One region of the Actinomadura sp. 9N215 genome, then DNA from elsewhere that is predicted to be linked to it. Evidence: riboswitches for the same ligand, from Rfam matches in the RefSeq annotation. Region 1 holds a riboswitch; the other holds the start of a gene.
The links. A riboswitch is a leader RNA that binds a small molecule or an ion and turns the genes downstream of it on or off. The one in region 1 is predicted to bind glycine.

Region 1 (11,881 bases):
CCGGGAGGGCTGATGTCGCTGCGCAGGCGCATCGTGCTGACCCAGCTCGGGCTGCTGGCGCTCGGCCTGCTGATCGCCGGCGCGTCCAGCTTCGCCGCGCTGAACGACTGGAAGAACGACAGCGAGCACCAGCGGATGACCAGCGTGGGACGCGAGGCCGCCGCGCTGTTCGCCGAGAGCGGGCCCGGCGGCGGCTGGTCGCGGCTCGCGGAGTCCACCTCGGAGCTGGACCGGCTGTGGCGCGCGGCCGGCGACGGCGGCGGGCTGCCGCTGTTCCTCCAGGTCCGGCGGCCCGACGGGACGGCGGTGGAGACGGTCTCGTTCGTCGGCGAGCCGCCGCTGCCCGACGACCTCCACCCCGGCGCGACGACGGGCGGCAACCCCGACGGGGAGCGGTTCGTCCGCATGGAGGTCTCCAACGACGGCCCGTTCGGGGAGGACGACCCGGACTGGCTCGTCCGCACCGCCTGGGTGCCCGGCGAGCGGGCCGTCCTCGTCACCGCCATCCGCACCACCGCGCAGGACGAGTTCTTCGGCCGCACCCTCGGCACCATGACCCTCATCACGCTCGCGGTCCTCCTCGGCGTGGGGCTGCTGGTGTGGCGGGCCGTCCGCCGCGCGACCCGCCCGCTGGAGGAGATCGCCGCCACCGCCGCGCGGATCGGCGACGGCGACCTGGCCCGCCGGCTCGCCGTGCACGGCCCGAAGACGGAGGTGGGACGGCTCGCCGAGGCGCTGAACGGCATGCTCGCGCAGATCGAGGCGTCGTTCCGGGAGCGGGAGGCGTCCCGGGACCGGCTGCGCCGCTTCGTCGCCGACGCCTCCCACGAGCTGCGCACCCCGGTCGCGACCGTCCGCGGCTACGCCGAGCTGTTCCGCCGCGGCGCCGCGGACCGCCCCGAGGACCTCGCCAAGGCGATGCGCCGCATCGAGTCGGAGGCCGAGCGGATGGGCCGCCTCGTCGACGAGATGCTGCTGCTCGCCCGGCTGGACCAGGGCCGTCCGCTGGAACGCGAGCCCGTCGACCTGTCCGCCCTCGCCGCCGACGCGGTCGCCGACGCCGCCGTCGTCGACGAGGACCGCCCCCTCACCCTGGAGACGAGCGGCCCCGTCGTCGTCACCGGCGACGCCGAGCGGCTCCGCCAGGTCCTCGACAACCTGCTGGCGAACGTCCGGCGCCACACACCCCCCGCGACGCCGGCGACCGTCCGCGTGTCCGAGCGCGGCGGGCGGGCGGTCCTGGAGGTCGCGGACGAGGGGCCGGGGATCCCGGCGGACGACCGCGCCCGCGTGTTCGAGCGCTTCTACCGGGCCGACGAGTCCCGGTCCCGCGATCGCGGCGGCTCCGGGCTCGGCCTGTCGATCGTCGCGGCCGTCGCCCAGGCGCACGGCGGCCGCGCGTCCGTCGCGGACGCACCCGGCGGCGGCGCCGTGTTCACGATCACGCTGCCGCGCTGACCTGCCTTCCGCCCTGGCTGGGCCATGATGGGCCGGTGATCGCACCACGAGAGGACGGCGACCCGCCGGACGACGAGGGCCGGGGGCGGCCCGACGCGTCCATGTCGCTTCTCGCCGACCTGTTCGCCGGCAAGCTCCTCGATCACGGCTACGCGGAGGCCGCGGCCCGGCGCGCCGCGTCCGGCGACCCCGCCCCGCCCGGGGGACGGCTCCGCGGCGGCGGCGTGCTGCTCGTCCTCGTCCTCGCCGGGACGCTGATCGCCGTCGCCGGAGCGGAGGTGCGCCGGAGCGAGCCCGTGGCCGCCGAGCAGCGCTCCCGGCTCGTCGGCGAGATCCACGCCCGCACCGCCGAGACCGACGGCCTCCAGCACCGCCTCGACCGGCTGCGGGCCGAGACGGAGCGGCGCCGCGCGGCCGCGCTCGCCAGCAGCGAGGCGGGCCGCCGCGCCCGCCGGAACCTCGCCCTCGCGGGCGCCGCCGCGGCCGCCGTGCCCGCAACCGGCGACGCGCTGGTCGTCACGCTGGACGACGCCGCTCCCGGCGGCGGGCGCGACGCCCCGGACGGGCGTCCCGCCGACGCCGCCGCCCGGGTCTATGATCAAGACCTCCAGGTCCTGGTGAACGGGCTCTGGGCGGCGGGCGCCGAGGCCATCGGCGTCAACGGGCAGCGGCTCACCCCGGCGACGGCGATCCGCGCCGCGGGCGAGGCGATCCTGGTCGACTACCGGCCGCTCGGCCGCCCCTACGAGGTGACGGCGCTCGGCGACCCCGGCCGCCTCCGGGACGCGTTCACCGGCTCGGCCGCCGACCGGCGGCTGCGGGCCCTGCACGACCGCTTCGAGATCAGATACGCCGTGCGCCGGTCGTCCGGCGCGCGCCTGCCCGCGGCGGGCGCCGTCAGCCTCCGGTACGCCCGCGAGGGGACCCGCCGGTGAGCGGGGGAGAGGAGACCCGATGACCGGAGCGAAGCGAGGATCATCGGGACTCCCCCCGCGGGGGTCTGGGGGTCGCCCCCCAGAAGGGCAGGGTCCGATGACGGGAGCGGAGCGGGGATCATCGCGCCTCCGGCCCGGGGGTCTGGAGGGCGTCTCCCCGAACGGCAGGGCCCGGCGTTGATCGCGCTGATCGGGCTGGTGATCGGCGTGGCGCTGGGCCTGCTGCTCCAGCCGGACGTCCCGCTCTGGCTGGAGCCGTACCTGCCCATCGCGATCGTCGCGGCGCTCGACGCCATGTTCGGCGGGATCAGGGCCCGGCTGGAGGGCATCTTCGACGAGAAGGTGTTCGTGGTGTCGTTCGTGAGCAACACCGTCATCGCCGCGCTGATCGTCTTCCTCGGCGACAAGCTCGGGGTCGGCTCGCAGCTGTCCACCGGCGTCGTGGTCGTGCTCGGCATCCGGATCTTCTCCAACGCGGCGGGCATCCGCCGGAAGCTGTTCGGCGCATGACCGCCCCCGAGAACGACCCCGCCGGCGAGCGTCCCGCCGACCCCACCGGCGAGCGGCCGCCGGAGCCCCCCGGCCTGCGCGGCCTGGCCGACCTGGTGCGACCGCGAGTCAGCGTGGGCCAGCTGATCGTCGGACTCCTCTGCCTCGTCCTGGGATTCGCGGCCGTCGCCCAGATCCAGTCGAACGAGCGCGACACCACGTTCGCCACCGCGCGGCAGGACGAGCTCGTCGGGATCCTGTCCGATCTGGGCCAGCGGTCCGAGCGCCTGCGCGGCGACCTGCGCGAGCTGGAGGACACCAAGGCCCAGCTCGAACGGGACGCCGAGGGCGGAACCGCCCTGGAGGAGGCGCGCAAGCGGGCGACCACCTATGGCCTCCTCGCCGGCACCCTCCCCGCCGAGGGCCCCGGCATCGAACTGCTGATCGGCGACCCGGGCCGCGGCGTCAAGGCGCTCAACCTCCTCGACGCCCTCCAGGAGCTCCGCGACGCCGGCGCCGAGGTCGTCCAGGTCAACGACGTGCGCGCCGGCGTCGACACCTACTTCCTGGACAGCCGCGACGGCGTCCAGGCCGACGGGAGGCCCCTCGCCGCCCCGTACCGGTTCCTGGCCATCGGCGACCCCCACACGATGACGACCGCGCTGAACATCCCCGGCGGGCTGGTCAAGACGCTGCGGGGGACCGGCGCCACGGTCTCGATCACCCCGCGCGCGAAAATCGCCGTCGACGCGATACGGTCTCCGTAGGGGAGAACGGGGAAGGCGTAAACCGGACGCCGGGCTCGGGCGTCGCGATGGGGGACGTCCGCGCGGCGGCGTAGACCTGCGATCATCAACGAATGTAGTTTGGTCCAGCCGGCTCACCGTTCCAGTTGACCCCTCGGGTAATACCCGCGTAAGTTGCGGCGACCGTCCCGTAAGCGGCCGGTGAGTTGGACCGTGGTCGGGGCGGGTCCCCGGCGTGGGTTGGTTGAAGGATGCGCGTGGCGCAGGCGGCTCCCGTTGCGGCGGGCGCCCGCGGGCGGCACGCCGATGGTAGGAGGCCGAGCCGATCGATGCCGAGCGTCTACTGCACGCAGTGCGGTCACGCCAACCCGGATGATGCCCGCTTCTGCTCGAACTGCGGAACCCCGCTCACCCGGAGCCCGCTGCCTCCCCGGGAGTCGCCCGGCGAGTCCACGTCCACGATCTCCATCGGCGGGTTCGAGGCGCTGGACACCGACGCGGGCGGCGAGGAGCCGTCGCTCGGGCCCGACCAGATGGCCATGGAGGCGCTCCCCCCGGGGACCGCGCTGCTCGTGGTGAAGCGGGGCCCGAACGCCGGCAGCCGCTTCCTGCTCGACCAGGACCGCACGTCCGCGGGCCGGCACCCCGAGAGCCACATCTTCCTCGACGACGTCACCGTGTCCCGCCGGCACGCCGAGTTCGTCCGCCAGGGCGCCGCGTTCTCCGTCCGCGACGTCGGCAGCCTCAACGGCACCTACGTCAACCGGCAGCGGATCGACCAGGCCGGCCTGTCGGGCGGCGACGAGGTGCAGATCGGCAAGTTCCGGCTGGTGTTCCTGACCAACCCGGCGCACGCCTGACGGGCGACGATGGGAGGGGCCATGAACCCGCAGCCAGCCCGGTCCCTGATGACGATCGGGGACGTCCTCGGACTGCTCAGGCCCGAATTCCCCGACATCACCATCTCCAAGATCCGGTTCCTGGAGTCCGAGGGGCTCGTGGAACCGCAGCGCAGCCCGTCCGGGTACCGCAAGTTCGCCGACGCCGACGTGGAGCGGCTCCGCTTCGTCCTCACCGCGCAGCGCGACCACTACCTGCCGCTGCGCGTCATCAGGCAGCACCTCCAGGCCCGCGACCGCGGTGAGAACGTCCCGCCCCTCGGCCCCCAGCATCCTGCGCTTTCAACGGCGGGGGCCCCCGAACCGCGCCGCCCCCGCACCCTCGTCGCCGCCGACACCACCGCCGAGGACCCGGCCGTCCGCCTCACCCGCCGCCAGCTCCTCGACGGCGCCGGCATCGACGAGGCCCTCCTCGCCCGCCTGGAGGAGTACGGCCTCGTCCGCCGCGCCGGCGCCCACTACGAGGGCGACGCCCTGAACATCGCGCGCGCCGCCGCCGCGCTCGGCGAGTACGGCTTCGAGGTCCGCCACCTGCGCGCCGTCAAGGCCGCCGCCGACCGGCAGGCCGGCCTCATCGAGCAGATGGTCGCCCCGCAACTGCGCCGCCGCAGCCGCGGCGCCCACGAGGAGGCAGCCGAGACCGCCCGGGAAATCGCCGCGCTCTCCGTCAAGCTGCACGCCGCGCTGGTCACCGCCGGTCTCCGCGAAAGCCTAGACCGCTGATCATGCGCGCCGCGGAGGATTTTGCCGTACCGACGGCATCACGAGGTGTCCGGAGCGGGGTGTACGTTGGCTACAGGGTTCGGTCACGAATCGATCCGCTGCACGTGGTGATCGAGATAGCGAGAACCAGCAGGGAGCCGCAGTGAAGCAGATGGAGGTCGTCGGCGTCCGGGTCGAGATGCCCTCCAATCAGCCCATCGTCCTGTTGAAGGAGACGGAGGGCGACCGCTACCTGCCCATCTGGATCGGGGCGGTCGAAGCGACCGCGATCGCCTTCGCCCAGCAAGGGGTCCTGCCCGCCCGGCCCCTCACCCACGACCTGTTCCGCGACGTCCTGGACGCCCTCAGCGTCCAGCTCCGCACGGTCAACATCACCGCGCTGCGCGAGGGCATCTTCTTCGCCGACCTCATCTTCTCCAACGGCGTCGAGGTGAGCGCCCGCCCGTCCGACTCCATCGCCCTCGCCCTCCGCACCGGTGCCACCATCTTCGCCAGCGAGGACGTCCTGGAAGAGGCCGGCGTGGCCATCCCGGACGAACAAGAGGACGAGGTGGAGAAGTTCCGCGAGTTCCTCGACACCATCTCCCCGGAAGACTTCGGCCGCGCGGGCTGACAGCGGGCGAGGTGCGTGCGCAAAGCGTGCGCCTTCCGTCCGCAGGGCGAGCCTGCCGGGAACCGGCCTCGCGGCGAGATAGCCTGGGGCCACGATCGCGGGCGAGCAGTGGGGTTTGTTATCCCTGTTCCTGGGGATTCTTGAAGATGAGCTTGATCGCCTGCCGGTGGCTGCCCTGTGCGACCACCTCAGCCACCACCGCAACCCCGCGACAACCTGGGGCGTCGCGATCGCGTCCGAAGGCAGGTTTCGAGCTTGCGAGAAACCTGATCGCGCAGCGAGCCGCCAGGCGAGCCGGAGCGATGCAGCGATCGCACGCGTTTCTCGACGATGGAGGCCCTCCAGGGCCGAAGGAGGAGAGAAATGCAGACAAGCACCGTTTGCCCACGTGAAGCCGGTTCATCCGGGCATGCGACGCGCCGACGGTGAACGTTGACCCCACCCTGACCGGCACCTACCGTGCTGGTGGAACACCCGTGGTGTAATTCGTCAAACCCCCTTGACGAAGCGCCACGGGATGATTTGGAGCCGGAGGTCCGCGTGGCGGTGAGCAGCGGCGAGGGCAAGGCGACCCCCGAGAGGCATATGGCGTCCCAGCGCGCCGGAGAGCAGGGTCTGCTCTTCGACACGCGGGTGTCGGCGCCGCCGGAGGATGTCGGTTACCGCGGCCCGACGGCATGCGCAGCGGCGGGGATCACCTACCGGCAGCTGGACTACTGGGCCAGGACGAAGCTGGTGGAGCCGAGCGTGCGGTCGGCGCACGGGTCGGGGAGCCAGCGGTTGTACAGCTTCCGCGACATCCTCGTCCTGAAGGTCGTGAAGCGGCTCCTCGACACGGGGGTGTCGCTGCAGCAGATACGCACGGCCGTCAGCCATCTGCGTGATCGCGGCGTGCAGGATCTGGCGCAGATCACGTTGATGAGCGACGGCGTCAGCGTGTACGAGTGCACGTCGGCCGACGAGGTCGTCGATCTTCTGCAGGGCGGGCAGGGCGTGTTCGGCATCGCGCTCGGACGGGTGTGGCAGGAGGTGGAGGGCAGCCTCGCGGAACTTCCCGGTGAGCGCGCCGCCGCCGCTGACGACGACGGCTCCGAGCACCTGCACGACGAGCTGGCCAACCGGCGCCGCGCGCGCCGCACGGGATGACGACAGCGCCACCCGGCCACAGCACCACCACCGACCAGAGCGCCCCTTGACTACAGCGCCTCTTTGCGCTGCAGGTAGGTGAACGCCCCCCAGCCCGGCAGGACGGGCAGCCAGAGGGTGAGCAGCCGGTAGAGCAGGACGGCGGACGTCGCCGTCTCCGCGGACAGCCCTGAGATCGTCAACGCCAAGGTGAGGGCGCCTTCGACAGCGCCGAGGCCGCCGGGCGTCGGCGCGGCGGATCCGAGCGCGTTCGCGGTGAGGAAGACCACCACGACGGACGTCAGCGGCAGCGACCCGCCGAACGCGCGGATGGACGCGTCCAGGCACAGCACGAACGCGAGCGTCAGCAGGAGGGTCCCGCCCATGCCGGTGGTGAGTTTCTTCGGGGACTGCAGGACGTCCACCAGGCGGGGCACGACGCCGGAGAACATGCTCTTCAGGCGGGTCGTGACCTCCCGCCGGACGCGCGGCACCGTCAGCGCCAGCCCGGCGAGGAGCCCGAGCGACAGCACGGCGATGACGACCGTGCGGGACGGCGCCAGGTCCTGGGTCGCCTTCGTCGTGGAGCCGGTGAGGAACCCGAAGAGGATCAGCAGCAGGATGTGCGTGACGAGGCCCACCAGCTGCGACGCGCCGACGCTCGCGACGGCCTGGCCCGGGCGCATCCCCCAGCGCTGCAGGTAGCGGGTGTTGACGGCGACCCCGCCGACGGCGGCGGGCGCGACGAGCTTCACGAACGACGCGGCGAGCTGGGCCAGGACGGTGCGCCCGAGCGGCAGCTTCTCTGGGACGAACCCCATCAGCATGAGCGCCGCCGCGACGTAGGTCAGCGCGGCCGCGCCCAGCGCGACCAGCACCCAGTACCAGCTGGCGGTGGCCGTCATCGTCCCGATGTCCAGGCTCGCGACCTGCGGGATGACGATGTACGCCGCGACCGACAGCGCCACGATGCTGAAGATCGTCCGGGGACGGAAACGTTCCAGCCTGGCGGGCGCGACCTCCGTCTCCGGCTTCAGCCGGACGATCTGCTCCCTGATGCGGGTCAGCAGGTCGCGGTCGTTGCGCAGCGCGGCGCGGGTCTCCCGGGACAGCGCCACCCGCTGCAGCAGCGGCACCGCGGCGGCGAGGGCCTCCTCGCCGAGCACGGCCGCGGCGGTGCCGACGGCCCGTTCCGGGCCCGTCCGCAGCGCCAGCGTCGTGAGGAGCTGCGCCAGGTCGAGCCGCAGCGCCAGGTCGCCCGCCGCGATCTCCCCGGCGCGCAGGTCGGTGATGTAGGCACCGCCGTCGTCGCCGATCAGGATCGCGCCGTCCTGGAGCCGCCGGTGCGCCAGCCGTCCCGCCTGGAGGGCGCGGAACTGCCGCCACACGTCCGTCAGCAGGGCGTCGGTGATCTCCTCGTCGGAGAGGTCGGCGAGCCGCCGTCCCGGGACGTGCTCGTACGCGAGCAGCGCCGCCTCAGTGCCGACCTCCGAGGTCCCGACCAGGCGCGGGGTGCGGACGCCCGCCGCGTCCACCGCGTACGCCATCAGCGACTCCTGCTCCAGGGACCGGCGCAGCGAGCGCAGCGCCCGCCCCGTCGTCGTGGCGCGCAGCCGCAGCAGCCGCCACACCCGGTAGGGCAGGCCCGCCGTCTGCTGGTCGCGGTCCAGGACGTGCAGTTCCAGGTCCCAGTCGCCGTGCGCGCCGCGTCCCGCCGGGACGCGGGCGCCGGGCCCGTTCTCCGGACAGGCCGCGAGGACGACCCCGTACCGGCGGGTCTCCTCGGCGCCGTCGTCGGGCTCGTCCAGGCGCGCGGCCCGCTCCGGGCGCAGCCCGAGCCGTTCGAGCGCCGCCACCACCGCCTTCCCCGGCGGGCGCGGGTTCGGGGTGCCGACCGCGTACAGGGTGCCGAGGCCGATCGCGCGCCCGAGGAAGTAGGTGGCGGCCAGCGCGGCGACCGAGGCGTAGGACGCGGTGAGGCCCGTCAGCGCCGCCAGCCCGATCATCGCCCAGGTCGCGGTCTGCCAGCGGGCGCGGCCCGCCATCCCGACCGCGCTGACGAACGCGATCACCGGCGCGATGTCGGTGTGCACCGGCGCGGTCTCCGTGCCGCCCCAGATCAGCGAGTCCAGGACGCCGCCGGGCGCGCCCCGCACCACCAGGTCGTCCAGGCCCACCGTGACCCCGAACGCGATCATGGCGGCGAGCAGGGCGATCGCGACGCGCGTCCCGTCCTTGTGGAACAGCCGCTCGATCCCGAACGCGATCGGGACGGCCAGCACGCCGAAGCTGGACACCAGCGTCGCCAGCGACAGCAGCAGCCGCGGCGCGTGCGCGGCGCCCTCCGCGATGTCGGTGTGCAGGCCGTGCGTCGTCTGCTGCGCGATGGACACCACCAGCATCACCGCCGCGAGCCCCACGACGGACGCCGCGAACCGGAACGCGTCGGCGGGGCGGCGGATCCGGTCGGGCTGGGCGGGCTCGTCGACGGGCACGCCCGCGGGCGCGTCCTGCCGCGGGGGCACCGCGCCGTCGTGGGTCTGCGTCACGCCGTACCGCCGCTCTGCCCATCCGCCATCGCGATCAGCGTCCCAGAACCGGTGGTGCGCCGTCGAACGGCGGGCGCCCGCCGGCGTCGCGCTCTCACCCCGCAGCCCATCTCCGTCCGCGTCGCCCGTGGCCCGTTCCGTCCCAGGTGGGAATGCACATCGTACTGGCTGGTACGGCGCCTGCCCGCGCGGGGACGGGCCTGACGACGATCCGGTGCGATCACGGGATCCGATCTTTGGGTAGGGTTTGTGCAGGACATGCCGTCGACCCTGTGCGGGAGAGATCCCACGCCGCCAGCGTGGGGCGCCGAAGGGGCAACCTCCCCGGAACCTCTCAGGCAAAAGGACCGCTCGGGCGAGGCACCTCTGGAAAGCAGGCGTCGATTCCCGCGTCCCGGGAAGGCGGCTCACCGAAGGGGAAACCCCGCGGCGCGGGTGAAGCTCTCAGGTGCCGATGACAGAGGGGGAGACAGGCCGCCCGGCCCGCGCGCCAGGCGGCCCGCCTGAGCGACCGCAGCAGCCAGGAGGTTCTCCATGACCGCCCAGTTCTTCGCGCCCGTGGCGGCGCCGCAGCATCCGCGCGCCGCGTTCGCCGACCGGCACATCGGCCCGTCGCCCGACGACCAGGCGAGGATGCTCGCCGCCATCGGCTACGCGGGCGTCGAGGCGCTGATCGACGCCGCCGTCCCGGCCGCGATCCGCACGTCCCGGCCCCTGGACCTGCCGCCCGCGCTGAGCGAGACCGCCGCGCTGGACCGCCTCCGCGAGCTCGCCGCCCGCAACACCGTCCGCACGTCCATGATCGGCCTCGGCTACCACGGGACGATCACCCCGGGCGTGATCATGCGGAACGTGCTGGAGAACCCCGGCTGGTACACCGCCTACACCCCGTACCAGCCGGAGATCTCCCAGGGACGCCTTGAGGCGCTGCTGAACTTCCAGACCGTCGTCAGCGACCTGACCGGGCTGCCGGTCGCGAACGCGTCCATGCTGGACGAGGCCACCGCCGCCGCCGAGGGCATGGCCCTCGCCCACCGGGTGACCAAGCGCAAGGAGCCGGGAACGTTCCTTGTGGACGCCGACGTGCTCCCGCAGACGATCGAGGTCGTCCGGACGCGGGCCGTCCCGCTCGGCATCGAGGTGGTCGTCGCCGACCTGTCCGGCGGGCTGCCCGAGGGCGACGTGTTCGGCGTGCTGTTGCAGTACCCGGGCGCATCGGGCGCCGTCCGCGACCTGGAGCCCGTCATCGCGCAGGCGCACGAGCGCGGCGCGCAGGCGGTCGTCGCGGCCGACCTGCTCGCGCTGACGCTGCTGCGCCCGCCGGGCGAGTCCGGCGCCGACATCGCGGTGGGCTCGGCGCAGCGGTTCGGCGTCCCGCTCGGGTTCGGCGGCCCGCATGCCGGCTACATGGCGGTCCGCGAGGGCATCCAGCGGCAGCTCCCCGGACGGCTCGTCGGCGTGTCCGTCGACGCCGACGGTGCGCCCGCCCACCGGCTGGCGCTGCAGACCCGCGAGCAGCACATCCGCCGGGAGAAGGCCACCAGCAACATCTGCACCGCGCAGGTGCTCCTCGCCGTCATGGCGGCCATGTACGCCGTCTACCACGGGCCCGAGGGGCTCGCCGCGATCGCGCAGCGGGCGCACCGCCGCGCCGCCGAGATCGCCGCCGGGCTGCGCGAGGGCGGCGTGGAGGTCGTGCACGGCGCGTTCTTCGACACCGTCCTCGCCCGGGTGCCCGGACGTGCCGCGCAGGTGGCCGAGGCGGCTCTCGAACGCGGCGTCAACCTGCGGCCCGTCGACGCCGACCACGTCGGGATCGCCTGCGACGAGAGGACGCTGCCCGCGCACGTCACCGCCGTCCTGGAGGCGTTCGGCGCCCCCGAGCCCGGCAGGGCGGCTGAGGCGCTGCCCGGCACGCTGCGCCGCGAGAGCCCCTACCTGACCCACCCCGTCTTCCACGCGCACCGCTCCGAGACGGCGATGCTGCGCTACCTGCGCAGGCTCCAGGACAGGGACGTCGCGCTCGACCGCTCGATGATCCCGCTCGGGTCCTGCACGATGAAGCTCAACGCGACCGCCGAGATGGAGCCGATCACCTGGCCGGAGTTCGCGGACATCCACCCGTTCGCGCCCGTCGACCAGGCCGCCGGGTACGTCGAGCTGATCGGTGAGCTGGAGGACGCGCTCGCCGAGATCACCGGATACGCGAAGGTGTCCGTGCAGCCGAACGCGGGCTCCCAGGGGGAGCTGGCCGGGCTGCTGGCGATCCGCGGCTACCACGCGTCGCGCGGGGACGGGCACCGGGACGTGTGCCTGATCCCGTCGTCGGCGCACGGCACGAACG
Region 2 (11,881 bases), on a different contig from region 1:
ATCATGGAAGACCGGATGTACCGGGCGGGGCTGGCGTTCGGCCCGTCCCCGTCGGAGGGCATCCCCGACGACATGCTGCCCGAGTACGACATCGACGACGGCCACGACCTGCCGCACACGCGGTCGGACGGCCATCGCCGGACGAGCTCGCGCAAGAGCACGTCCGCGACGGCCCGGAAGGGTGCCGCCAGGAAGCGTCGATGACGCCGCCGAGCGCCGGGGAACGGCCGCTCGGTTTCGGGCTGGGCCTGCGCGCGCCGCACCTGGACCACGTGCGGCGCCACCGGCCCGACGTCGGGTTCTTCGAGGTGATCTCGGAGAACTTCATGGACTGCGCGGGCGGACGCCGCCGCGCCCTGGACGCGATCGCCGACCGCTACCCGATCGTCCTGCACGGGGTGTCGCTGTCGATCGGCAGCACCGATCCGCTCGACTTCGGCTACCTGGCCCGGCTGCGGGACCTCGCCGAGGCCGTCCGGGCCCGGCTGGTGTCCGACCACGTCTGCTGGACGGGCGTCATGGGCCGCACCACCCACGACCTGCTGCCGCTGCCGTTCACCGAGGCGGCCCTGGCGCACGTCGTCGAACGGGTGCGCATCGTCCAGGACTATCTGGGACGCAGGCTGGTCTTGGAGAACCCGAGCACGTACGTCGGTTTCACCGCGTCCACCATGTCCGAGCCGGAGTTCATGGCCCGGCTCGCGGAGGACGCCGACTGCGGCCTGCTGCTGGACGTCAACAACGTCTACGTCTCCGCCGCCAACCACGACTACGACCCGGTCGACTACCTCGACGCGATCCCCCTGGACAAGGTGGAGCAGATCCACCTGGCCGGGCACACCGACTACGGCACGCACATCATCGACACCCATGACGGCCCGGTCACCGACGAGGTCTGGGACATGTACCGCCGCGTCGCCGAACGCCGCGAGGAGATCCCCACCCTGCTGGAGTGGGACGACAAGCTGCCCGCCTTCCCCGTCCTGGAGGCGGAACTCGCCAAGGCCCGTCGCATCGCCGCCAAGGCCCGGCCGCCCGCCGCCGCCGGGCCCATCGCCGCCGACGCTCGACCGCGACCCGCCGACGCTCGCCTGAGTGCCGCCGACGCTCGCCCGTGGCGGCCGCTCCGGGCCGGGGGCGGCCGCGATGCCTGAGGCGTCCGGCCTCGCCGGGCTCCAGCGGCTGGTGCAGACGGCGATCCTGGACCCGGACGGTGACCTGGATGAGGCGTCCCGCAAGCTCACCCCGTCCTCTGCGCTGACCGCCCGGGAGCGGCTGGCGATCTACTGGCGCGGCTACCGGCTGAGGCTGCTGGAGAACATGCGCGGCCTGCATCCCGGCCTGACGCATCTGCTGGGCGAGGAGATGTTCGACCGCTTCGCCCTGGACTATCTCGACGCCCGTCCGCCCAGCGCGTACTCGCTGTCCCGGCTGGACGAGGATTTCGCCGCCCACCTGTCGGCGACCCGGCCCGACGGCGCCCCGGGCCGGAGCCGCGAGGAATGGCCCGACCTGATCATCGACATGGCCCGGCTGGAACGCGTCGTCACCGAGGTCATGGAGGGCCCGGGCACCGAGGACGCCCCGCTCCCGCACCCGGACGACCTTCCGGGGCCCGCCGACCTCCCAGGCCTGCGTCCCGTGGTCGCGCCCTGCCTGCGCCTCCCGGAACTGGCGTTCCCCGTCCACGAGTACCTGGCGGCGGTCCGGCGCGGCGAGGACCCCGAACCGCCCGCGCCGCGTCCCGTCCGGCTGGCCGTCCACCGGCGGGACTACCGGGTCACGATGCGGGAACTCGGCCCCGCCGGCCACCGGGCGCTGCGGGCGCTGGCCGGAGGCGCCACGGTCGGCGCCGCGCTCGGCGACGTCGACGCCGCCCACGCCGCCGACCTCCTCCGCCGCTGGACCGGCCTCGGCTACTTCTCCCGCTTCCACGAACCCGGCGTCCACGCGCCCGGAAGCGGCACCACCACACCCACAGGAAAGGTTGCACGATGACCACCAAGACGATCCGCTCGGGGAACGGCAGGACGGCGACGAAGGCCCCGGCGACAGCGGCAAGGGCCGAGCCGATCCGGCGCCTCGACCCGGAGAAGGGCATCCAGAGCGTGCAGGACCTGGCCGACCACCTGCACGTCGCGGCCCAGGTGGAGCTGTCCACCATCCCGCTGTACCTGTACGCCACCTACTCGATCAAGACCCGCGGGCACTCCCAGTGGGCGGCGCCGCGCGGCGTGCTGCGCTCGCTGATCGGGATCTCGATCGAGGAGATGCTGCACCTGGCCCTCGTCCGCAACCTGATGGTCGCGATCGGGCACGGCGACCAGATCTCCTTCTACGACAAGGACTTCATCCCGAAATACCCGAGCCTGATGATGCACCGCTACAACCCCGACGACGAGGACGGCGCGGAGATCCTCCTGTCCCTCGAAAAGCTGTCCACGGACCATGTGAGCACGTTCCGCAGAATCGAGATGCCGGACGACGTGGAACCCGACGCGGTCACCTTCGAGGCGCATCCCAAGGCCGTCGGCCAGTACACCAGCCTGGGCGCGTTCTACCGCTCCATTGAGGCGGGCTTCTGCGACCTGGACGCCAAGAAGAAGATCAAATGGGCGCTCGGCGACGCGCGCAAGCAGTACAAGCGCGCCTTCTGGAACGAGTTCGGCAGCGGGAAGCCGATCCGCGTCCACAACCTGGACACCGCCCGCAAGGCGCTGAACATCATCATCGAGCAGGGCGAGGGGACCCTCAAGGACCGCCAGCACATCAAGGTCAAGCGCGGCATCGAGGACTTCACCCACTACGAGAAGTTCCTGCGCATCCAGCGGGGCGAGGAGGGCATCGGAGCCGTCGACGGCGACAAGTACGAGATCAGCATCGACGACCCGCGGGCCACCTGGCCCGTCGTGTCCGACCCGAGCGTGGAGGACTTCGATGACCAGCCGGGCGTCCACGCCCTGATGACGCTGTTCAACGCCGCCTACTGCTACACCCTGTGCATGCTGGACGAGATCTACCAGCACACCACCGACGACGTCGTCACGAAGAAGTACCCGGGCACCGACCGCGAGGAGCACTTCAGCCGCCGGTACGGGCTCGAACGCAACGGCGTCGCCATCATGCAGGGGGTCCTGTACCCCATCGCCCAGGCGCTCGTCACCACCCGGATCCCCGCGGGCTCGTGGAAGGGACTGCACGCCGCGCCGTCATTCGAGTTCTTCGATTTCTCGAAGGTGCAGAACCGCTCCAAGAAGCAGCAGCTCATCGACCTGTGCGACGCGGCCATCGACCATTTCCCGGACCTCGGCGGCTCGGACGGCATCCAACGCCAGATCAGCCTCCTCGCCGACATCTGACACCCGGAATCCCGATCGCCGCGGTCAGCATTCGATGACGTTGACGGCCAGGCCGCCGCGCGACGTCTCCTTGTATTTGTCGAGCATGTCGCGGCCGGTGTCGCGCATGGTCTTGATGGCCTTGTCGAGGGAGACGAAGTGGCGGCCGTCGCCGCGGAGGGAGATGCGGGCGGCGCTGATGGCCTTGATGGCGCCGACGGCGTTGCGTTCGATGCAGGGGACCTGGACGAGGCCGCCGACGGGGTCGCAGGTGAGGCCGAGGTTGTGCTCGATGCCGATCTCGGCTGCGTTCTCGACCTGTTCGGGGGTGCCGCCGAGGACCTCGGTGAGGCCGGCGGCGGCCATGGAGCAGGCGGAGCCGACCTCGCCCTGGCAGCCGACCTCGGCGCCGGAGATGGAGGCGTTCTGCTTGAACAGGACGCCGATCGCGCCCGCGGTGAGGAGGAAGCGGACGACGCCCTCGTCGTCGTGGCCGGGGACGAAGCGGTCGTAGTAGTGCAGGACGGCCGGGACGATGCCGGCGGCGCCGTTGGTGGGGGCGGTGACGATGCGCCCCCCCGCGGCGTTCTCCTCGTTGACGGCGAGGGCGTAGAGGGTGACCCAGTCCATGGCGTGCAGGGGGTCGGACGGCTTCTCGACCGAGAGCTGGCGGTGGAGCTGGGGCGCGCGGCGGCGCACTTTGAGGCCGCCGGGGAGGAGGCCCTCGCGGGTGTAGCCCCGGGCGACGCAGGCGCGCATCACGTCCCAGAGGTCGAGGAGCCCCTGGCGGATCTCCTCGGGTGAGCGGCCGAACGCCTTCTCGTTCTCCAGCATCAGCGCGGAAATGGAAAGGCCCGTGTCGCGGCAGCGTTCGAGGAGTTCGGCGGCCGTGTCGAACGGGTGGGGCAGGACGGTGTCGTCGGGTTTGATGCGGTCGGCGCCGGTGGCGTTCTCGTCCAGGATGAAGCCGCCGCCGACCGAGTAGTACACCTTCGTGCGCAGTTCGTTGCCCGAGTCGTCGAATGCGGTGAAGCGCATTCCGTTGGGGTGGCCGGGGAGCGATTCCTTGCGTTCGAAAATGAGGTGCTCGTTGACGGCGAACGGAATGTCGTGGTCGTTGAAGAGGTGGAGCGTTCCGCGCTCGCGGATCGCCTCCAGGCGTTCGTCGACCTTGTCCACGTCGACGAGTTCGGGTTTGTCGCCTTCGAGGCCGAGGATGACGGCCTTGTCGCTGCCGTGGCCCTTTCCGGTGAGGCCGAGCGAGCCGTAGAGGGTGGCGTGGACGGTCGCCGTCTTCTCCAGAAGGCCGTCGTGGTGCAGTCCGCGGGCGAAGCGGTGCGCGGCGGCCATGGGTCCGCCGGTGTGGGACGACGAAGGCCCGATGCCGATCTTGAAGAGGTCGAAAACGCTGATGGCCATTGCTACCCCTTTGTAGCTGCGCCCCCTCGCCGGTGAGCGAGGGGGCGCGGAGAAATCACAGGTCGGGATACAGGGGATGCTTGTCAGCCAGGGCCTTCGTGCGCGCCGACAGGGCGTCGCGGTCGAAGGACGGCTGCAGCGCCAGCGCGATGACGTCGGCGACCTCCGCGAAGTCGCCGGCGGTGAAGCCGCGGGTCGCGAGGGCGGGCGTGCCGATCCGGAGCCCGGACGTCACCATCGGCGGCCGCGGGTCGTTGGGGACGGCGTTGCGGTTGACGGTGATGCCGATGTCGTGCAGGCGGTCCTCGGCGTCGCGTCCGGTGAGGTCGGAGCCGACGAGGTCGACCAGCACGAGGTGCACGTCCGTCCCGCCGGTCAGGACCTTGACGCCGGCCTTCGCGGAGTCCTCGGCGAGGAGGCGGTCGGCGAGCAGCCGGGCGCCCTCGACGGTGCGCTCCTGCCGGGCGCGGAACTCGTCCGACGCGGCGATCTTCAGCGCGACGGCCTTGGCGGCGATCACATGCTCCAGCGGGCCGCCCTGCATGCCGGGGAACACCGCCGAGTTGATCTTCTTGCCGTACTCCTCGCGGGCGAGGATCAGCCCGCCGCGCGGGCCGCCGAGCGTCTTGTGCGTCGTGGTCGTGACGATGTCCGCGTACGGGACGGGCGACGGGTGCAGCCCCGCCGCGACGAGCCCCGCGAAGTGCGCCATGTCGACCATGAGCAGCGCCCCGACCGCGTCGGCGACCGCCCGGAACGCCGCGAAGTCCAGCTGCCGCGGGTACGCCGACCAGCCCGCCACGATCATCTTCGGGCGGTGCTCGGCGGCGAGCGCGGCGACCTCGTCCATGTCGACGAGGCCGTCCTCGCCGCGGACGTGGTACGGCACCACGTTCAGCGTCTTGCCGGAGTAGTTCAGCCGCATCCCGTGCGTGAGGTGCCCGCCGTGCGCGAGGTCGAGCCCGAGGATCGTGTCCCCGTGTTGCAGCAGCGCGAAGTACACCGCCGTGTTGGCCTGCGCGCCGCTGTGCGGCTGGACGTTCGCGTGCTCCGCGCCGAACAGCGCCTTGGCCCGGTCGATCGCGAGCTGCTCGGTGACGTCGACGAACTCGCAGCCGCCGTAGTACCGCCTGCCGGGGTACCCCTCCGCGTACTTGTTCGTCAGGACGGAGCCCTGCGCCTCCAGCACCGACACGGGCGCGAAGTTCTCCGACGCGATCATTTCGAGGGTGGACTGCTGCCGCCGCAGCTCGGCGGCGACGGCCTCGGCCACCTCCGGGTCGGCGGCGGCGAGCGGGTCGTGCAGGCGCACCGGTCAGGCCTCCTCGATCAGCTTCTCGTAGGCCACGGAGTCGAGCAGGTCGCCCGGCTCGTCCGACACCCGGACCTTGAAGATCCAGCCCTCGCCGTACGGGTCGTCGTTGATCACCTTCGGCTCGTCCACCACCGCGCTGTTGATCGCGGTGACCTCGCCGCTGACCGGCGAGTAGATGTCGCTGACCGACTTCGTCGACTCGACCTCGCCGCACGGCTCGCCCGCCTCGACGGCGTCGCCCTCGGACGGCTGCAGCTCAAGGTAGACGATCTCTCCGAGGGCGTCGGCGGCGTGCGCGGTGATGCCGATGGTGACGATGCCGCCGTCTGATGCTGAACCAGCCGGGCCGAGGCCCGACACCCATTCGTGCTCTTCGCTGTAGCGGAGCTGCTCCGGAACGCTCACGATCACTTCTCTCTCTTCACTGCGGGGGCTCCCCCCGAACTTCAGGAACGCTTGTAGAACGGCAGGGGCACCACGTCCACCGGCTCGTGCCGGCCGCGGACGTCCACGGCGAGGCCGGTCTCCGCGGCGCCGCTGTCGAGGTACGCCATGGCGATCGGTTCGCCCAGTGTCGGGGACGGCGCGCCGCTCGTCACGATCCCGCACGGCGCGCCGCCGGACGTGACGACCCGGTACCCCTTGCGCGGGGCGCGCCGCCCCTGCGCCACCAGACCCACGAGCCTACGGCCCGGCGGGGTCTGCGCCACCGCTGCCAGGGCCGACTTCCCCACGAAGTCGCCCGGCTTGTCCAGCTTCACGACCCGGCCGAGGCCCGCCTCGAACGGCGTCGTCTCGGCGGTCAGCTCGTTGCCGTACAGCGGCATGCCCGCTTCGAGGCGCAGCGTGTCGCGCGCCGACAGGCCGGCGGGGACGACCCCGTCCACCCGTTCGAGCGCCTTCCACAGCGGGACGGCGTCGGCCGCGTCCACGAACAACTCGAAGCCGTCCTCCCCGGTGTAGCCGGTGCGGGCGACGAGCGCGTCGACGTCCGCGACCCGTCCGGCGAGGATCGCGTAGTACTTGAGGTCGGCCAGCGGCGCGCCGGTGAAACCTTCGAGAATCTCCTGTGAACGCGGCCCTTGCAGCGCGATCAGCGCATAAGAGGCGGACCGGTCGTCGACGGCGGCCTCGTAGCCTGCGGCCCGCTCGGCCAGCGCGTCCCGGACGACGTCGGCGTTGGCGGCGTTCGCCACGACCATCCACGTGGCCTCCGCGAGCCGGTAGACGATCAGGTCGTCGAGGACGCCGCCGTCCGGCGCGCAGATCATCGTGTAGCGGGCCTTGCCGACGGGCATCGCCGCGAGCTTCCCGACCAGCGCGTGGTCGAGCGCGTCGCCCGCGCCGGGGCCGGAGAGGAAGATCTCTCCCATGTGCGACAGGTCGAACAGCCCGGCGCCGGTGCGGACCGCCTGGTGCTCGGCGGTCTCGCTCCTGTAGCGCAGCGGCATCAGGTATCCGGCGAAGTCCACGAGGTTCGCGCCGAGGTCCACATGGACGTCGTGCAGCGGCGTCTTCCTGGGACTTCCCGGGGTGTCGGCGCTCTCCGGGTCGGCGGCGGTCTCCGCGTTCTTCGCGCTTTTCGCGGGCGGATCGGCGGGCATGGGTTCGGCTCCTTCGTCACGGGCACGCGTGGTCCATCGTCCCACTCGCGCACCGGGCGTCTCGGCGCCTCCCCCTCTGTCATCGGCGCCTGAGAGCTTCACCCATCTCCATGGACGGGCTTGCACCTTCGGCGGGGGACAGGGTCCCCGCTTTCCAGAGGTTGCCTCGCCCGTGCGGTCCGTGGGCCTGAGAGGTTCCGGGGAGGGGTTGCTCCTTCGGCGTCCCCCACCGGCTGCGAGGGACTCTCCCGCACGGGATCATCGGCTGTTGCGGGCCAGGCTAGCAGCGGCTTCGCCGTGCGACCACCCGCCGCCCGGCCGATCCCGCGGGTCGGGCCGGGCGGTCAGTGGGGGGTGACGTAGGCGCCGGAGATGCCGCCGTCGACGAGGAACTCCGAGGCGGTGATGAAGGACGCGTCGTCCGAGGCCAGGAACGCGACGGCGGCGGCGATCTCGGACGCCTCGGCGAACCGTCCGACCGGGATGTGCACGAGCCGCCGCGCCGCGCGCTCCGGGTCCTTCGCGAACAGCTCCCGCAGGAGCGGCGTGTCGACCGGCCCCGGGCACAGCGCGTTCACCCGGACGCCCTGCCGCGCGAACTGCACGCCCAGCTCCCGCGACATCGCCAGGACGCCGCCCTTCGACGCGGTGTAGGACACCTGCGACGTCGCCGCGCCCATCACCGCGACGAACGACGCCGTGTTGATGATCGAGCCCTTGCCCTGGTCGAGCATGTACGGGATGACGTGCTTGCAGCACAGGTACACGCCGGTGAGGTTGACGTCCTGGACGCGCTTCCACGCCTCCAGGCCCGTCTTCAGGATCGAGTCGTCGTCCGGCGGCGAGATGCCCGCGTTGTTGAATGCGACGTCGATGCGGCCGCAGGCGTCGTGGACGGTCCGGAAGAGCGCGGCCACGTCGTCCTCGCTGGTGACGTCGGCCTTGACGTACAGGCCGTCCAGTTCTTTCGCCGCGGCCTTGCCGGGGGTCTCGTCGACGTCGGCGACGACGACCCGCGCGCCCTCGGCGGCGAAGCGGCGCGCGGTGGCGAGGCCGATGCCGCTGGCGCCGCCGGTGACGACGGCCACCCGGCCCTCAAGCCGCCGCATCGGTGTCGCTGCGGTTTCCGTCGCTGCGGTTTCCGTCGTTTCGGTTCCTGTCGCTCCGGCTGCCGTCGCTCCGGCTCCTGTCACGCTGGCTCACTCCTCGGTGGCGATGAAGACGTTCTTCGTCTCGGTGAACGCGTCGAGCGCGTCTGGGCCGAGCTCCCGTCCGAGGCCCGACCGCTTGAACCCGCCGAACGGCGTCCAGTATCGGACGGACGAGTGCGAGTTCACCGACAGGTTCCCGGCCTCGACGGCGCGGGAGGCGCGCAGGGCCCGTCCGACGTCGCGGGTCCAGATCGACCCGGACAGGCCGTACGGAGTGTCGTTGGCGAGCCGGATCGCGTCGGCCTCGTCCTCGAACGGGACGACGGTGACGACCGGCCCGAAGACCTCGTCGTGCCAGGCCGGCAGGGTCCCGGGGGACGTGGTGGCGAGGACGGTCGGCGGGAACCAGAATCCCGGCCCCGCGGGCGCGGCGCCGCGGATCACCACGGGCGCGTCCGCCGGGACGTACGAGGCGACCTTCGCCCGGTGGGCGGCGCTGATCAGCGGCCCCATCTCGGTGTTCTCGTTCCGCGGATCGCCGACGACGACCCCTTGGACGGCCGGTTCCAGCAGTTCGAGGAACCGGTCGTACACCGGGCGCTCGACCAGGACGCGGGAGCGGGCGCAGCAGTCCTGCCCGGCGTTGTCGAACACGGCGTACGGCGCGGTCGCGGCCGCCTTCTCCAGGTCGGCGTCGGCGAACACGATGTTCGCGTTCTTGCCGCCGAGCTCCAGCGTCAGCCGCTTCACGCCCGGCGCGCACGCCGCCATGATCTCCGTCCCGACCCGGGTGGAGCCGGTGAACACGACCTTCCGGACGTCCGGATGCTCGACCAGGCGCCGTCCGGCCACCGGGCCCGCGCCCGGCAGCACCTGCAGCACGTCCTCGGGCAGGCCCGCGTCCAGCGCCAGCTCGCCGACCCGCAGCGCCGTCAGCGGCGTCAGCTCCGCCGGCTTGACGATCACGGTGTTGCCCGCCGCGAGCGCCGGAGCCAGCCCCCACCCCATGATCGGCATCGGGAAGTTCCACGGGACGATCACGGCGACGACGCCGAGGGGCTCCGCGAACGTGACGTTCAGCCCGCCCGCCACCGGGATCTGCCGTCCGGCGAGCCGTTCGGGCGCCGCCGCGTAGTAGTGCAGGACGTCCCGCAGGTTCCCCGCCTCCCAGCGCGCCTGCGCCACCGGGTGCCCCGCGTTGCGGACCTCCAGCGCGGCGAGCTCGTCCACGTGCGCGTCGACGAGCTCGGCGAACCGCCGCAGCAGCCGCGCCCGGTCCCCGGGCGCCACGCCCCGCCACCCCGCGAACGCCCGCCGGGCCCGCTCCACCGCCGCGTCCGCCTCCCCGGCGGACGCCATCCGGACGGTCTCGACGACCTCCTCGGTCGCCGGATCCACCACGTCGAATCCGCTCGCGCCGGCCCCTGTTTCGGCGCGGTCGGGTTCGCTGGAAATGGTCACTTTCCCCCCTGGGTGTGCGGCGGCCCCGAGCTGGATCGCGGGCCCGGCCGTGGCCACGGTCAAAGGCGTTCGAAGGCGCGGAACAGCTCCCAGTCGGTGACGGCGCGGTCGTAGGCGTCCAGCTCCACGCGGGCGTAGTTGGCGTAGTGCTCGACGACCTCCTTGCCGAACGCGTCCAGGGCCAGGGAGCTGCGGCCCCAGTCGGCGGCGGCGTCGCGGAGCGTCCGGACGACGGTGTCCGCGTCGGCCGCGTAGGCGTTGCCCACGAACGGCTCCTCCAGCGGCAGCTCGTGCTCGATGCCGTGCAACCCGGCGGCGATGAGCCCCGCGACGGCGAGGTACGGGTTGACGTCCCCGCCGGGCGCGCGGTTCTCGACGCGCAGCGACGGCCCGTGCCCGACGAGCCGCAGCGCGCACGTCCGGTTGTCGACGCCCCACTTGATCGCGGTCGGCGCGAACGAGCCGGACTGGTACCGCTTGTACGAGTTGATGTTCGGTGCGTACAGCAGGGTGAACTCGCGCAGGCACGCCAGCTGCCCCGCGATGAAGTGCTCGCCCAGGCGGGAGAGGCCGTGCGGCCCGTCCCCGGCGAGGACCGGACGCCCGTCCGCGTCGCGGAGCGAGATGTGCACGTGGCAGGAATTGCCCTCGCGGTCGTTCGGCTTCGCCATGAACGTGATCGACATGCCCTCCTGGGCGGCGATCTCCTTGGCGCCCGTCTTGTAGAGGACGTGGTTGTCGCACGTCGTGAGGGCGTCGTCGAAGCGGAACGCGATCTCGTGCTGGCCGAGGTTGCATTCCCCCTTCGCCGACTCGACGTACATGCCCGCGCCGGTCATGCCGTTGCGGATCCGGCGGAGCAGCGGTTCGACGCGGGCGCCGCCGAGCAGCGAGTAGTCCACGTTGTACTGGTTGGCCGGGGTGAGGTTCCGGTACGCCTTCGTCCAGGCGTCCTCGTAGCTGTCCTTGTAGACGATGAACTCCAGCTCCGTCCCGACGTACGCGCCCCAGCCCCGGTCCGCGAGCCGGGCGAGCTGGCGCCGCAGGATCTGCCGGGGCGAGGGCGCGACGTCGCCGCCGTCCTCCGCGACGATGTCCGCGTGGACGAGCACCGCCCCCTCCTGCCAGGGGATCCGGCGGAGCGTGGCCAGGTCGGGACGCATGACGAAGTCGCCGTAGCCGGTGTCCCAGGACGACATGCCGTAGCCGTCCACCGTGTTCATGTCGACGTCCACGGCCAGCAGGTAGTTGCAGCCGTCCGAGCCGTGCCCGGCGACCTCCTCCAGGAAGAAGCGGGACGAGAGCCGCTTGCCCTGGAGGCGTCCCTGCATGTCGGTGATCGCGACGATGACGGTGTCGATCCGGCCCGCCGCCGCCTCCCCGCGCAGCTCGTCGAGGGTGAGCGATGTGGTCACGATTCTCTAACTCTCCTTACCCAGGGACTGGAGTTCCTTCTCGATGGCGGCCAGCTCCTCGGCGGTGCCCTGCACCTTCGGGCCCTTGAACCACTTGCGGGCCGACAGCACCCACCACAGCCCGGCGCCGCCGAGCACCACCAGGATCGCGACCGGCGCGTAGTTGAACGAGTCCCTG

Region 2: linked by a shared signal. The riboswitch ahead of gcvT (glycine cleavage system aminomethyltransferase GcvT) and the one ahead of gcvP (aminomethyl-transferring glycine dehydrogenase) in region 1 are both predicted to bind glycine.

Annotation. Positions count from the first base shown of each region.
Region 1 is NZ_JBIRBA010000005.1:284,630-296,510, forward strand. It holds gene ACH34T_RS11515 (response regulator transcription factor) at 1-13, shown strand, start outside; gene ACH34T_RS11520 (sensor histidine kinase) at 13-1,458, shown strand; gene ACH34T_RS11525 (DUF881 domain-containing protein) at 1,494-2,393, shown strand; gene ACH34T_RS11530 (small basic family protein) at 2,571-2,903, shown strand; gene ACH34T_RS11535 (DUF881 domain-containing protein) at 2,900-3,649, shown strand; gene ACH34T_RS11540 (FHA domain-containing protein) at 3,958-4,488, shown strand; gene ACH34T_RS11545 (MerR family transcriptional regulator) at 4,510-5,250, shown strand; gene ACH34T_RS11550 (bifunctional nuclease family protein) at 5,393-5,863, shown strand; gene ACH34T_RS11555 (MerR family transcriptional regulator) at 6,404-7,009, shown strand; gene ACH34T_RS11560 (flippase-like domain-containing protein) at 7,060-9,537, opposite strand; glycine riboswitch at 9,803-9,897, shown strand; gene gcvP (aminomethyl-transferring glycine dehydrogenase) at 10,072-11,881, shown strand, end outside.
Region 2 is NZ_JBIRBA010000001.1:298,346-310,226, reverse strand. It holds gene ACH34T_RS01410 (hypothetical protein) at 1-204, shown strand, start outside; gene ACH34T_RS01405 (DUF692 domain-containing protein) at 201-1,154, shown strand; gene ACH34T_RS01400 (putative DNA-binding domain-containing protein) at 1,147-1,998, shown strand; gene ACH34T_RS01395 (ferritin-like protein) at 1,995-3,359, shown strand; gene ACH34T_RS01390 (L-serine ammonia-lyase) at 3,384-4,757, opposite strand; gene glyA (serine hydroxymethyltransferase) at 4,813-6,069, opposite strand; gene gcvH (glycine cleavage system protein GcvH) at 6,073-6,477, opposite strand; gene gcvT (glycine cleavage system aminomethyltransferase GcvT) at 6,519-7,676, opposite strand; glycine riboswitch at 7,842-7,937, opposite strand; gene ACH34T_RS01370 (3-oxoacyl-ACP reductase) at 8,021-8,785, opposite strand; gene ACH34T_RS01365 (aldehyde dehydrogenase family protein) at 8,876-10,282, opposite strand; gene ACH34T_RS01360 (glutamine synthetase family protein) at 10,348-11,703, opposite strand; gene ACH34T_RS01355 (amino acid permease) at 11,710-11,881, opposite strand, start outside.